Regions from separate parts of the Tunturiibacter psychrotolerans genome, predicted to be linked through region 1. Evidence: riboswitches for the same ligand, from Rfam matches in the RefSeq annotation. Region 1 holds a riboswitch; the other holds the start of a gene.
The links. A riboswitch is a leader RNA that binds a small molecule or an ion and turns the genes downstream of it on or off. The one in region 1 is predicted to bind cobalamin.
Positions count from the first base shown of each region.

Region 2: it holds a riboswitch for cobalamin, as region 1 does, so the genes downstream of both, RBB77_RS07120 (cobaltochelatase subunit CobN) here and RBB77_RS06335 (carboxypeptidase regulatory-like domain-containing protein) in region 1, are expected to answer to the same signal.

Region 1 is NZ_CP132942.1:1,542,574-1,549,845, reverse strand. Features, by position in the region: gene RBB77_RS06335 (carboxypeptidase regulatory-like domain-containing protein) at 1-2,784, opposite strand, end outside; cobalamin riboswitch at 2,864-3,061, opposite strand; gene RBB77_RS06330 (ectonucleotide pyrophosphatase/phosphodiesterase) at 3,158-4,435, opposite strand; gene RBB77_RS06325 (Zn-dependent hydrolase) at 4,634-5,881, shown strand; gene RBB77_RS06320 (NAD(P)-dependent oxidoreductase) at 6,094-7,272, shown strand, end outside.
Region 2 is NZ_CP132942.1:1,744,604-1,751,875, reverse strand. Features, by position in the region: gene RBB77_RS07120 (cobaltochelatase subunit CobN) at 1-2,454, opposite strand, end outside; cobalamin riboswitch at 2,611-2,803, opposite strand; gene RBB77_RS07115 (3-oxoacid CoA-transferase subunit B) at 2,873-3,538, opposite strand; gene RBB77_RS07110 (CoA transferase subunit A) at 3,535-4,239, opposite strand; gene RBB77_RS07105 (aldose epimerase family protein) at 4,292-5,365, opposite strand; gene RBB77_RS07100 (GNAT family N-acetyltransferase) at 5,663-6,070, shown strand; gene RBB77_RS07095 (HAD family hydrolase) at 6,094-6,717, opposite strand; gene ndk (nucleoside-diphosphate kinase) at 6,844-7,260, opposite strand.

The sequences.
Region 1 (7,272 bases):
CTGCACTGTTTGACCGGCACTGTTGGTGTAGGTGGAGTCTTCGCCGAAGGGACCGCAGCCGGGAAGACTGAGACAGAGGGCGGGATCACCGGGGTTGGCGGAGACGAGGGCGAGGATGCGGTGTCCCTGATTGCCGACGTAGCTCACAGTCAGCAAGGTGTGGCCCGTGATCTGGCGTTGGATAGAGAGCATGTAGTTGTTGGTGTAGGGGGCGCGGTTGCGGTAGTAGAAGAAGGGATCGGCGGCGATGGGAGTGAAGTTGGCCCAGTTGACAGTGTTGTCGGGATTGGATGCCGAGACGTTGTGCGAAGGGAACGGGAAGGGGAAGCGTTGACCATTGTTGACGCCGGTTGCGGCGGTGACGAAGGGCGTTGCGAGGAGTGGTGGACCGGGGCTGAGATAGTTGAAGCCGAAGGGTGGCACGGCGTACATGATGCCTGCGGTCAGGCCGGGAAATGCGGTGTAGAAGAGGCCGTAGCTGGCGCGAATGCTGGACTGGCCGCTGGAGCCGAAGATTTTGCTCCAGAAGCCCTGATCGAATTTTGGTGTGTAGGCGAAGCCGATGCGCGGGGCGAAGTTTTTGTAGCTGGTGGGGGCTATGGTGCTGGGGACTCCGGGATCGCCGGCGACGACAAAACCTTCGGGGGCTCCAGGGTAGAGCGTCGATTGCTCTCCGGGGATGTAGGTCTGGAGCTGATTATATTTTTCCGACCAGGGTTCGATGAGATCCCAACGGAGGCCGGCGTTGATGGTGAGGTCACTGCGAACGCGCCAGCTGTCCTGCACGTAGAGGCCGAGGTAACGATTGCGAAGATAGAAGGGCTGGCCGGAGGATTGTGTGAAGTTGCTGGGGGTGCCGAGGAGAAAGTCCGCGTAGGGGTCTCCGGTTTCGGTGCCGTTGATATTGAAGGTGCCGTTGAAGGTTGCGTTGGGATGTTCGTTGACCTGATCGGAGTGAAACTGTACGCCAAATTTGAGAGTGTGCGAACCGACGGAGCGGGAGATGCCATCGCTGAGATAGTAGGTGTTGTTGGTCTGAGTAATGTTTGTAATCGGGACGCCCATGACGAAGGTCGGGAATGTGATGTTTTCGATGCCTTCGAACTGTGGGGCCTGGACGAAGATTCCTCCGTTGGCAGGGTCGGTGAAACCCTGAGAGGCGAGGCTTACACCGAGACCACCCTTTGGCTGGCCGATGATGTTGGCGTTGCGCAGATAGCCAATGTGGAACTCGTTGACGGTGTTTGCGCCGATCACCTTTGTGTCGCTAGCTGAGAAGAGCTGCGCTCTGCCGATGAAGAGGGCGTCGAAGCCGGGCACGCTAGCGCCAGCGACTGAGCCGGGGTAGGGATTGTCGAGACTGTAGTCGTCAATGAAGTAGTAGGCGGAGAGCTGGCCGAAGCGGCTGTTGCCGTCGATGCGGACTGAGCCCTTGTCGTCGCGGACGGTTTGCGAGAAGGCGGAACTGGAGAACTGGTTCTGCACTCCGTTGGAGGTGACGTTAGGCGAGGGAATGTACTGGAGTAGATTCTTTGCTGGAGCGGATACTGCACTCTGTGGGATTACTCCATCCGGGAATACGATGGGGCCGCTCGCTGCACCGGCAGGCGTACACACGGATTGAGCCGAGTAGGGATCGTTTGCCGTAACTGTCCTCCCCAGTTCCTGCGAGAGTAACGAGGCCAGATAAGGGCCGCTGACGCATCCAGTGAGTGTGCTCTTGCTTGAGGAAGGATCGATGAAGTTGCCTTTGCGCTGCGAGACGGTGGGGACTGAGATGTTGCCGGTTGAGACGCCTTGTGTGGTTTGTGCTCCCTGGAAGTCTGTGAAGAAGAATATTTTGTCGCGTTTGATGGGACCGCCGATGGCTCCGCCGTATTGGTTCTGGTCGAAGGAGGCGCGGGTCTGATCGAAGTAGCCTTTGGCGTCGAGGTTGGTGTTGCGGAAGAACTCGAATGCTTTGCCGTGAAGACGGTTCGTCCCGGATTTACTGACGACGGTGATGATGCCGCCGTTGTAGTTGCCGTACTCGGGATCGAAGTTGGTGGTAAGGACGCGGAACTCCTCGATGGAGTCGAGATTGGGGATAACGGCGGTTCCACCGTTCATGGGCTCTTCCACGTTGATTCCGTTGACCATGAATCCGTTGGAGGATTCGCGCTGGCCATTGATGGAGAGGGTGCCGGGGTTGGCATCGCCGGAGGGGTCGATGCTGCCGGTGACTCCGGCCATGATGACGGAGCTGGGAAGAAGAGTCGTGACGGGCGCGACGCCTGGCTGGATGGCGAGCAGATCGGTGTAACTGCGGCCGTTCAGAGGGATGGCGGTCATCTGATCGCCGGATACTACCTCACCGAGATGGGTTGCGACGGTCTCGACTTGAACGCCGGCTTCGCTCGTGACCGTTACGACGTCGGACCGCGTGCCGATATCGAGAGCAGCGTTGACGCGGATGGCGGAGTCGGTGTCTACAGTAAGGTCAGCTCTTCGCTGTGTGTTGAAACCGGAGGCGGTGATGATGAGGTCGTAGTGGCCGACGGGCAGATTTGGAAATATGTAGAACCCCTGCTTGTCGGAGATTGCCTGGTATGTTGTCTGCTGTGCGATGTTGACGAGCTTGAGCGCCGCGCCCATAACGATGGCGCCGCTTTGATCCGTGACGGTACCGGAGATACTGCCGCCGGTTGCGGCGTGCAGGAGTGTAGAGACGGATAAGAGGAAGGCAAGCGTCAGAGTTGATACAAGTGTTCTGACGACGGAGCTGCTTGACTTCGATAAGAGCACGTTCGCCTCGAAAGGCGTGGCAAAGCAGGCGTAAGGCTCAGGGTCAGTGAGCGATCGGCCCCGTTTCCACGCGGGGGTAGAATCACGATTTTCCTGGGTAGGTCTCCTGACTTACAGGCGGAAGCTGCTGTTGAGCGGCTCCTGACTCTTCGCCTTCCCCGATTGAGACCGAGTGGCTCGTGAAGAGTCTTTTCCTGATTACAGTGGCGGGACCATGCCGGACTTACACCGGCTTCCCTTTTATGCCCTCGCGGGCACCCAAGATGTTTCTCTTACAAATTAGCACACGTCGATGACTCGGTGAAATCGACGCCGGAAGGGATCCGGCCTTCTGCGTAAATATCTATTATTTGTTTGACGAAATCATGAAAAGTCACTTCAGAGCGGGTCGCAGTGGCTTCAATTCCCCGTCGTTGGCCGCGGGTTTGAGCTGTAGGAGTTTTGCGATGAAGTCATAGACATCGACGTTTTGAAAGCTGGCGAGCTTCGTTCCCGGGCGGATGTCGGGACCATTTGCGACGAAGATCGCCTTCATCTCGGGCATTCGGGTTACGTCATAGCCGTGTTCGCCTGCGGGTGGGTTGCGGGGGCTCTCATGGCTGCGAATGTTGTAGGGACCGTTGGGGACGATAACTGGATCGCCTTCGCGTGAGTTTTCGTTGAAGTGGAGATAGGCAGGAACTTCGACTCGACGATAGGCGGTGAAACGCGGGTCTGGGTGAGCGCGAAAGCTCTCGTAAGCTTTCTGGGCGTCAGCTTCGCTCTCGGCGTAGAGGAGCGTGCCCTCGGTTTTGAAGTGTGAGAGATCGGCGAATTGGTCGAGTGTGATCCAGTCGCCTTCCGTCTTTATCATGCCGTGATCGGCGAGGATGATGAGGTCGATGGGGAGATGAGTGGCGTCGAGTCTGGCTTTGAGATCACCCATGAGTTGATCGACGTGATGGACCTGCTCCTGCTCTTGAGGTGAGTCAGGACCATAGGTGTGTCCGGCGTGATCGGTGTTGCTGTAGTAGAGGGTAATGAAGTGCGGACGTTCCGACGGAGGCAGGTTGAGCCAGGCGACTACCTGATCGATACGCTTCTGGTCGTCGAAGCCGTCGTCGAAGTGGAGATATTCGTCGGGCCGTTCGCCTGCGATTATTGCTTCGGAGCCGGGCCAAAAGAAGGATGCGGCACGCATTCCCTGTTGTTCGGCTAATGACCAAAGCGGGGTGCCTGTGTACCAGCTTCCGTCGGTGGCGGTCTTCGGGTCTCGGTAGGAATATGTCTCGCCGCGAACGGAATCGTAAAACACGTTGCCTACAATTCCGTGATGCTCGGGATTAAGACCGGTGACGAGGGTGAAGTGGTTCGGAAAGGTGATGGAGGGGTAGGACGGCAGCATGCCCCCTGGTGCGGTTGCTCCGGTGCGCGCTAGTTCGGCGATATGTGGTCCGCCAAACTTTTGTGGATAGTCGTAGCGGAAGCCATCGAGTGAGACGAGAACGACATAGTGCTTTTTCTGCTTTCTGGGCGTATTGGGTGCACCGGCGATTTTTACGACTTTATCGCCTTCTGAGCTTTGGGGGGATTCGGCTTGAACGTTCTGTGCCAAGGGAACGAGCGGGACGGCAAAGACGAGAGCTTTGAGAATGGATAAGCGGATGGACAAATGCTGCTCCCGAATTTGCTCACCAAATGAGCACGGTTATTGGATGGAAGAAAGGCCAAGAGTTCGGAACCATTTTAACGGCTTCTAGACACAGAGACACGAAAGTTTTTGATGGCGCTTGGACTCGAAGCTGCTGTGCATTCAAATTCCACCCACAAACCTGCGACAGGTATAACCTTATTTTTTAGGAGGAGATGAGTGCCTGTTGATCCGCTTCGAGTCATCTCTGATCTTAAGGAACTTCGTGCGTTGACGGGCGACGCCGACGGCGCTCAGCGAGTGGCGTGGACTCCAGCCTGGCTCAAGGCGCGAGAGTGGTTTCAGGAGAAACTGAAAGGCCTTCCGTTAGAACATCACTATGACGCTGCGGGAAATTCCTGGACTACCCTTCGGGGCGATTCAGATCGAGCTCTTATTCTTGGGAGTCATCTTGACTCTGTGCCGAATGGGGGTTGGTTGGATGGATGCCTTGGCGTGCTCACTGGACTCGAGGTGACGCGTGGCCTGGTAGAAGATTTTGACGGACGCCCGCCGATCACGATTCGGCTGGTTGACTGGGCTGATGAAGAAGGTGCGCGATTCGGTCGCAGCCTCTTCGGATCTTCCGCATTTGCAGGGACTCATACGATTGAAGCCGATCGCAGTCGGACGGATCGCGATGGCGTGCGGCTGGAGGATGCTCTTCTAAGCTGCAAGATTAATGTGGAGCAGATTGGGAGGGCTGCGGAGGAGCGGAGAAATGCTGCTGCGTATCTGGAGTTGCACATCGAGCAAGGGCCGGTGCTCGAGGGAATGGGTCTGCCATTGGGAGTTGTACTGGGAACCAAAGGGGTGGAGCGCCATTCCATCACGTTCCATGGGCAGGAGGCTCATTCTGGATCGACGCCGATGAGCGTACGACGGGATGCGCTGGCGGCTGCGGCTAAGCTGGCGCTTGAGATTCGTCCGATCGCGCGGAAACATCCTGATGCGGTCGCGACAATGGGAAGTGTGAAGACTTTTCCCGGGATTGTGACGGCTGTGGTGGGACGTTGCGAGGCTACGCTTGATATGCGTGACCTTGACGAGAAGGTGCTGGCTTCGATGTTGCGTGATGCTCGCGATGCCAGTGAGCGTTTCGCGAAGGAAGAAGGCTGCACTGTCGATTGGTCGAGGATTTGGAGTATTGAACCGGTCCCGTTTGATCCGCAGCTTATTGAGTTTTGTGAGGAGGCAGTCCGGGAGACGAGCAGCGTGTCTCATAGGCTGCCGTCCGGTCCGCTGCATGATGCTGCGGAGGTCGCGCGCGCTGGGATTCCGACCGTCATGATGTTTACTCAATCGCTTGCTGGGCTGAGCCACAATAAAGCGGAAGATACGAGGATCGAAGATTTGACGTTGGCTGTGCAGGCGTTCGATCGGCTTGCGAGAAAGACCTTGAGATGGTTGAGTGAGCAGGGATCATGATGAAGATGGATTTCCTCTATTGCATGATTCAAAGTGATTTTGGATCTCTCTGGTTGGCAGTACGTTTGGCGAGATAGTGCATAATAGTCACTCCTGATAAAAGATGCGCGGTCCAGGAGGGTCATGATGTCTTCCATGATGCAATTGCCCACATTCGATGGATGTTTCTCCGGCTGTGATTTTGTTGAGCCTGACAGGATGATCGGACTTTGATGAGCGAGCGCGTTCCTTTTCCTGAGCAGATCGCAGCTACGTCAAAGGTGGCAGAACGCTTTGGCGATCTGCATCCGCCACTCGACCGGCAGGCTGCTGTGCCTGAGGCTAATCGCTGCCTGTATTGCTTCGATGCGCCCTGCACGAATGCATGCCCAACGCATATTGATGTGCCGCGATTTATCAAGAAGATTGCCAGCGGGAATCTTTCGGGCTCTGCGCGCACGATTCTGGATGCGAATATTCTGGGAGCGAGCTGTTCTCGGGCGTGTCCGGTGGAGGTGCTTTGCGAAGGGGCTTGCGTGATGCATCGCTACAACAAACAACCGATTCAGATCGCACGGCTCCAGCGTTTTGCGATGGATGCGCTGTATGACAGTGGAGCTCCGCTGCCGTTTGAACCTGGCGCCGAAACTGGGCTATCGGTTGCGTTGGTTGGCGCAGGACCGGCTTCACTGGCTTGCGCCGCTGAGCTTCGGCGTCGTGGCATTCGCGCCGATCTCTACGATGCGCGACCGTTGCCCGGAGGCTTAAACACTTACGGAGTTGCGGAGTACAAGTTGCCATTGGTGGAGAGTCTGCGTGAGATTGAGATGCTTGCGCAGCTGGGGGTGGACTTTCACTTCGAGACGAGGATCGATGCTGCGGGACTTGCCGAACTTGAACAGAAACATCATGCGGTTTTCTTAGGCATCGGACTGGGCGCGATTCATAAGCTCGGAGTCGCTGGAGAAAGGCTCCCCGGAGTGACGAACGCACTCGATCTAATTGCTGGATACAAGTCTGGCTCGCTGACGACTGTACCCAATCGTGTTGTCGTGGTGGGAGCCGGCAATACTGCAATTGATGCGGCGATTGCAGCCGTTCGACTTGGGGCTATTGATGTGCATATCGTTTACCGACGAGGACCTGAACAGATGTCTGCGTTCACGTTTGAGTACGAGCATGCGAAGAATGAGGGTGTGAAATTTTTATGGCATGTTCAACCGACGGGCATTCGTGGCAGTAGAGCAGTGGAGGGGATCGAGTTGACGAAGCTTGACTCGACGGATGATGGTTCGATCGTGCCTCAAGAAGGATCGGAGTTCGTTCTTGAAGCTGATCTGATTGTTCTATCGATTGGACAAGCTACGCATTCAGGTTTTCTCTCTGAGTATCCGGGTGAGTTTGGAAAGATT
Region 2 (7,272 bases), 200 kb from region 1:
GCGCGACAACATGTTTTTCAGATCGAGATCAGTTTTTAGATTTGCATCCTGAATCAGCTCCCAAATCTGTTGTTGAATGAAAGGGAGCTTTGATGGGTCCAGCTTCTCCACCGCGTAGTACTCGTTCACCAATTGGTTCAATGCTGCGAGCGGCCCGTAGGTTTCTGCACTAGTCATTGGCGGGGTTAAATGATCCACAATCACCGCATGACCTCTGCGCTTCGACTGACTACCTTCTCCTGGATCGTTAATAATGAACGGATAGATAAGCGGCATGTCTTCGATCAGCAAATCCGGGAAACAGTCTCCCGACAAGCCGACAGATTTTCCCGGCAACCATTCGAGCGTTCCGTGCTTTCCGACGTGCACGATGGCATTAGCGCCCCATCCACCTTCTTCTACTGAAGTCGAGAGCCACTGATAGAACGCAGTGTAGTGGTGCGTCGGTGGAAGATCAGGAGTGTGATAAATGGCGTCAGGGTTAAGCCCGTAGCCACGCGGCGGTTGAATTGCTATCAGCGCATTCCCCAGATGCATTGCCGCAAACAGGTAGTCGTCGGTATCACTCCATGGTTCAAAGTCCATCGCAGCAATCTTCATCGCAACATCGCTCATCAGCTTCTTATCGATCTTCGGCGAAGACGATCGCAGTGTGTATCCGCGATCAGCAGGCTGCCCCCACAAATCGATCATCCGTTTCTTTGGGACATCAGGATAACGTTCGAAGCGTTGCCGATAGACTACGCGCGAATATCGATGAGCGCTTCCCTCATTGAGGGGATGTGCGTCGTCATATGTCCCGCGCGAAAGAAGATCGTGAATAAGATAATCGGCAGACTTTGGCAGGTCTCCGATCCTGTAGCGGCGTCCTTTCATTGCTTGCAGCAGGTTCAGCAGGCTCGCCGGCGAATCTAGTCCGACAGCATTTCCTACCTGGGCAGCCTTGGTCGATGAATTTGTAAGAACAAACGCAACACGCTTATATGGATTGGCCAGGGTCTGGAGTTTCGCAAGCCGAGCGGCAATTCCAGCAACGCGGTCTACGCGCCCAGGGTGAGGGACATATAGATCCCCGGATTGAGCATTGCCCCGCTCTTTAAACGAGATCGGAACCGAGATGATGCGGCCATCAAACTCCGGAAGCGCTACGTTGATCGCGGTGTCCAGCGCATTTAAACCACGCCGAGACACTTCCCAGTTTCCCCTTGTCATCCCGCTCGGGATTGCCTGGATCACCGGAATTCCCATTCTCTCTAGGATTGAAATGTTCTCACCGGCAAGTGTCACATCGCCGGCGTTGATCTCTCCCATTGCAAATGACAACGTGGTGACGATGACATTAGCGCGTCCTTCAACCAGTCGGAGCGCGGCCGGAAAATCGTTATCCAGAGCCTTCATGCTAGATGTAAATATGCAGAGCGCGTTTAAGCCGTGCGACTCCACTGCCTCAGCCAGAGCATCAACGAAGGCAGTATTCCCGCTGAGAAGATGAGCGCGATAGAAGAGAATGGCTGCGGTCGGCTTCGTACGATCTGCACGCTGCAGCCAGTCCTCGTATCCCGCGTGCTCTAAATCCTGCATGTAGATGCCGTGCTCGGCGGGAGTTGTAGGTTTCTCGTAACCATGCCCAGTGAGCAGCAGACGGTCGGACAAGTATTTTAAGCATTCCCTAAGATTAGATGTTCCACCACGCTCCAGATAAGTCGTCACGGACGCGACGACATCGGGATCGACAGTACTGGCACGAAGAAATTCGGGATTCATCTCGCCGACACCGCTCACCACGACGAGGAATCGATTCTGCGTAGCGCACATGGCGCTAAGAAGCTGGAATCCAGCAACCGAACTCAATGGCCCGTGCAAACGCAACACGATAATGCGAGCCCGCGCCAGAGCTCCCGCTAACAGCGCAACCATCTGTTCCTCACTACGCAGACTATTCAAGGAATAAGGAAAAACATTGATGTCTCCTGGAAGTCCAGGGCGCGCGTTTTGAAGCGTCACCAAGTCTGTGTCCGCATGCGTAAAAAGGGCAATGCCCTGTACTTCTTCCTGTACCGCATTCTCAGAGGCAATCGAGACCGAAGCCGGAGGCCGAGCGTCCCAGTCGTAAAAGTTAAAGACATATTCAAGCAATTCTTCTGGCGGCTGCAAAAAGCGATCCGCTTCTAACATCGCATCAATGTATTCAAATATCTGTTTCACTTGCCAGGGTGTGTTGACAGAATGAAACCACACTGCCCTTCCATCAAAGACTAAGCTCGCCACATTTGATAAAACACAGGGTCCGAGACATCCCGCCTTCGTAAGATGGACCGCATTTCGCATCTTCCGGCGAGTCCACTCTTCCTTGTATGTTTCGGCGGGCACCTGTGCATAGCCGCGCTCAATCCTCCCGCAACAGCAGCCGGAAAAACAATAGGAGAGATGCGCACGCCGCTGCACAATGTTCACGGGGCGACCGTCTGCCCGTACTACACGTTGACGATGCATCTCACTCAAAGCTCACACCTCTTCCCGACGCTAAGGCAACAGGTTCGATGGAAAGAGCTCCAGATGAGAAAACCGTATAAGAATAGCGATCATGCATCTTCTTGTTCTCCGCAGAAGTCTGCCGGTTACTCTCGGGTAGGTCTCCTGGCTTGGAGGTGGCAGGTGACCTGCACGCCGCTTTACCTTCCCTAGCCATTGGCCAAGTGGTACTTCAAAGCAGCTATCCTCACTTACAGTGGCGGAACCGCGCCGGCTCTTCACCGGACTTCCCTGTTATGCCCTGATGGGCACCCGAGACAGATTTCGTTATACCACAACGAAATCGTTGCGATGTCACACTCACGTCGACTCGAAAATCGGCCGGCAAGCAAATCGCCCACTACCCTGATGCGTTGACGGTCATCAGACGCAGATCTGGCGAAACAAGTAGTCTCGCCTCGGTCCGGGATTGCACCTCAGCGGCGTCCATCCCATCGGCTACCTCAGTCAACACCAGCCCTTCGGGGCTTACGCGAATCCAACAAAGTTCCGTCACGATGTCATGGACCACACGCTGTCCGGTCAGCGGCAATGTGCATTCTTTCAAAATCCTCGAAGCTCCATCTTTGGTCTGATGTTCCATAGCAACGATCACGCGACGTGCCCCCGCCACCAAGTCCATTGCGCCTCCCATGCCCTTCACCATCTTTCCCGGAATCGTCCAGTTTGCGAGATTGCCATGCTCGTCGACTTGCATCGCTCCGAGGATGCTCATATCCATGTGTCCGCCCCGAATCATCGCGAACGACTCCTCGCTCGCGAAAAACGAGCATCCCGGCAGTTCCGTCACCGGCTGCTTCCCTGCGTTGATGAGGTCGGGGTCAGCGCAGTCATCGGTCGGAGGCCCGCCGACACCGAGCATTCCATTCTCCGACTGGAACATAACGTCGATCCCCGCAGGTACGTATTCAGCAATCATGGTCGGCAGCCCGATACCAAGATTCACATAAAAACCGTCTCGAAACTCTCGCGCAATCCGCCGCGCAATCCGCTCTTTGCCTGTCACGCGGCACCTCCAGACTTGATGAACTTCGACTCAATCGGCTTACGATAAGCTGCGCCGACCACAACCCGGTTCACATAGATCCCCGGGGTAACGACGTGGTCCGGATTCAGCTCTCCCGGCTCAACCAGTTCCTCGATTTCGGCAATTGTTAATTTCGCGGCAGTCGCCATCGCCGGATTAAAGTTTCTCGCCGTCTTCCGATACACCAGATTCCCTAGTCGGTCGCCCTTCCACGCTTTGATTAACGCGACGTCGGCATTCAGTGAAGGTTCTAGGACGTAAGTCCGATCTCCGATTTTGCGCGTTTCTTTCCCTTCGGCCACCACAGTTCCCAATCCGGTCGGCACATAAAACGCTGGGATGCCGGCACCACCCGCACGAATTCGTTCAGCCAGCGTTCCCTGCGGAATCAGCGTAAGATCGAGCTCTTTCTTCAATACCAGAGCCTCCAGCCGTCGGTTTTCGCCCACATAGCTTCCGACGTGTGAAGCAATCATCCCAGCTTCAAGCATCAGTCCCATACCGAAGCCGTCGACGCCCATATTGTTGCTGATCGTGTGTAGCCCGGTTACGCGGCGCTCCACTAGCGCGGCAATCAGATTCTCCGGAATCCCGCAAAGCCCGAAACCTCCAAGCATCACCGTCGAACCGGAAACGATATCCGCGACTGCTTCGTATGCAGTTTGGACAACTTTATTCATCGAAAGGATTCCCTAGGCGGCTGAGTAAAGAAGCCGCGTCGTTTATGACCGCCTACTTCGCGTGAGTCGAGAAGGTAAAGGTAGTGGTGCTGTGCCGCACTTCGCCCGGCTTCAACTCGGTCGATGGAAAAGCAGGATGATTCGGTGAATCTGGAAAATACTGAGTCTCCAGACATAGCCCGGTGTTTTTCGCATGGCTTTCCTGCGAACTCCCATAAGGAGTTCCATCAAGGGAATTGCCCGTATAAAACTGCACCCCCGGCTCCGTCGTCGTCACAGTCAAAACGCGCCCGCTCACGGGATCGTAAACCCGACCTGCGGTCTTTACCTCTCCGTTCTTGCCGCGGAGAACCCAGTTGTGGTCGTATCCGCCGCCGATCTTTAACTGTTCATTGTCATCGTGAATCCTGGCGCCAATCACAGTCGCTTTCCGAAAATCAAACGGCGTATCCTCTACTGAAGCCAACGTTCCCGTGGGAATCTGCCCTGAATCTACCGGCGTGTACTGATCAGCTGGAATCATCATTTCTTCATCAATAATTGTGCTCTTCGCATCACCCGACAAGTTGAAGTAAGAGTGATTGGTCAGATTGATGACCGTATCTTTGTCTGAAGAGGAACTGTAGTCGAGGCGTAGTGCACCGTGGTGAACCGTGTATCGGACATGCACGGTGAGCGTCCCTGGGTAGCCCTGGTCGCCGTCCTTACTTACCAATGTCATCTCGACTCCGTCTGCGATGGCCCTGGCCTGCCAAACCATGCGGTCGAAGCCCACCGTGCCGCCATGCAGCGAGTTGGCGCCATTGTTCGTTGGAATCTGATATTGATGACCATCAAGAGAAAATTTTCCGAACGCAATGCGGTTCCCATACCGTCCGACGATCGCGCCAAAGTACGTGGACTTATCCGCAACGTAGCCATCCAAAGCGCTATATCCCAACACTACATTGGCAATCTTTCCGTCGCGGTCCGGAGTCTTGATCGAAACTACGCGTGCCCCGAAGGTCGTAATGCTCGCCTCAATTCCTTCGCTCTTTAACGTATAAAGTTCGACTGCCGTACCGTCCGGTGCGGTCCCGAACGAAGCCTTAGTTACCGAGCCATGTGCCGCCATCGCAGTTGTCATGCTAAGCAGCATAATCCTCAGCCATCTCATCGTCATTCTCCCCGTACACTTTTCCGCCTGCGGGCGGTATTCGGTCTGTTCTGAAGCAAAATTTTCTTCGCTTCGGCAGCCCTCGCCACTATACGTGAACCACCGTTCGTACGAAACAGCGATAACACCTGAGCGTCAAGAGTAATCGTAAGACGGATGGCCATGACCACGCAAAATCGGCGGTTTGATTCAACTCGCGCTTCACGCACAGAGTAAAGTCTCAAGATTCGCCAGGCGCAAATCTCACATCAAGATGAGATCACAAAAATGTGTGCGCTGCTCTGGCCAGAGACGTCCATCGAAGAACATCGTGAGGAAATAGGTCGCGTGCTCACCTCCGGCATGTACGGCACTCTGCCGGCAATGATTCTGATTTCCTATTGGGAGGAACGAACACTCAACGGCCTTCTTCAGGTAGGACTGCGTTCACACGCCGACGTCTGCGACCCGGCCCAACCCGTTGCCTTCGTTGAAGGTTGGTTTGTTTACGAGCAATTCAGAGGTCAGGGTATCGGCAAGGCCTTGATGCGTGCGGCTGAGAGTTGGGCACGTAATCATGGGTGCGAAGAAATGGCATCCGATACGTGGATCGACCATGAAAGCTCAAAGAACGCCCATGAAGCTTTCGGGTTCGAAATAGTTGATCGATGCATCAATTTCCGCAAAGAGCTCTGAGCGCTCCTTAATCGATTGCCGAACTATGTACCAGAGTGTTCCTCCCGCTCCCACGGTTGTAATATCTTCACCGAAGCCATCCCGGCCGCCGTCGCTGCCTGAATCCCCATCTCCGTGTCTTCAAAAACCAGGCAGTCCTCTGGACTCACTCCGAGCCGCTTAGCTGCAATCAAAAAGGGCTCTGGATCGGGTTTGCTCCGTTCGTAATCTCCCGCACATACCAACGTTTCGAATTTGTCCAGAAGACCCAGCACCTCCAGCGAAGAAGTTACAGAATCCCTTGTACTGCCTGATACCACTGCAAATGGGATTTGCCCATGGCTAAATTCGATATGTTCGAGCACTTCCGGCACCGCTTTCAACTCAGGAAGAATTTCGAAGTACAGTGCCTCCTTCCGCTTTGCCACTTCTTCCCCGGGCATCGCCAATCCGTCTCGCACATTCAGCGCGGAGATAATCTCGGATACCGGCATTCCACCCCACGCATAGAACGTCTGTTCTCCAAACTCACAGTTCCATTCCGCTAGAACCGTCTTCCACGCGATGTAATGCAGTGGCATCGAGTCAACAATCGTTCCATCGCAATCGAACAGATAGGCCTTGAAAGACCCCTTCGGTAACTTCAACTTCGAAGGTGCAGCTAACATCAAATTTCTCCTTGCTTCTCGTCGGTGCCAAGAGCCAGACGCTCTCGCTTCCGACAAAATTCAAGGCGGATAGCCGACCAAAACTCCGATCGCACTACCGCCGCTGAACTTCATCTATCAATCGAGTTATTTCAGTTCGTAACCGGCAAAGAAGTACCCAATCTCAAATGCAGCCGTATCCTCGGCGTCTGAACCATGGATAGCGTTCTCTCCAATCGACGATGCGAACTTCTTGCGAATCGTCCCCTCATCCGCCTGGGCCGGATTGGTCGCGCCCATCAACTTCCGCAGATCGGCAATCGCGTTATCCTTCTCGAGCACCATCGGAAAAATGGGGCCGCTCGACATGAACTCGGTCAGTTCGCCGAAGAACGGACGCGACGCGTGAACGTAATAGAACCCTTCAGCCTGCGCCTTCGAAATGGAAAGCCGTTTGATCGAAACAATCTTAAACCCTGCCTTTTCAATCTCGGCCAGGATAGCTGCGGAGTAGCCCTTACGAACGGCGTCCGGCTTGATGATGCTGAATGTGCGTTGTGACAACGTATTTCTCCT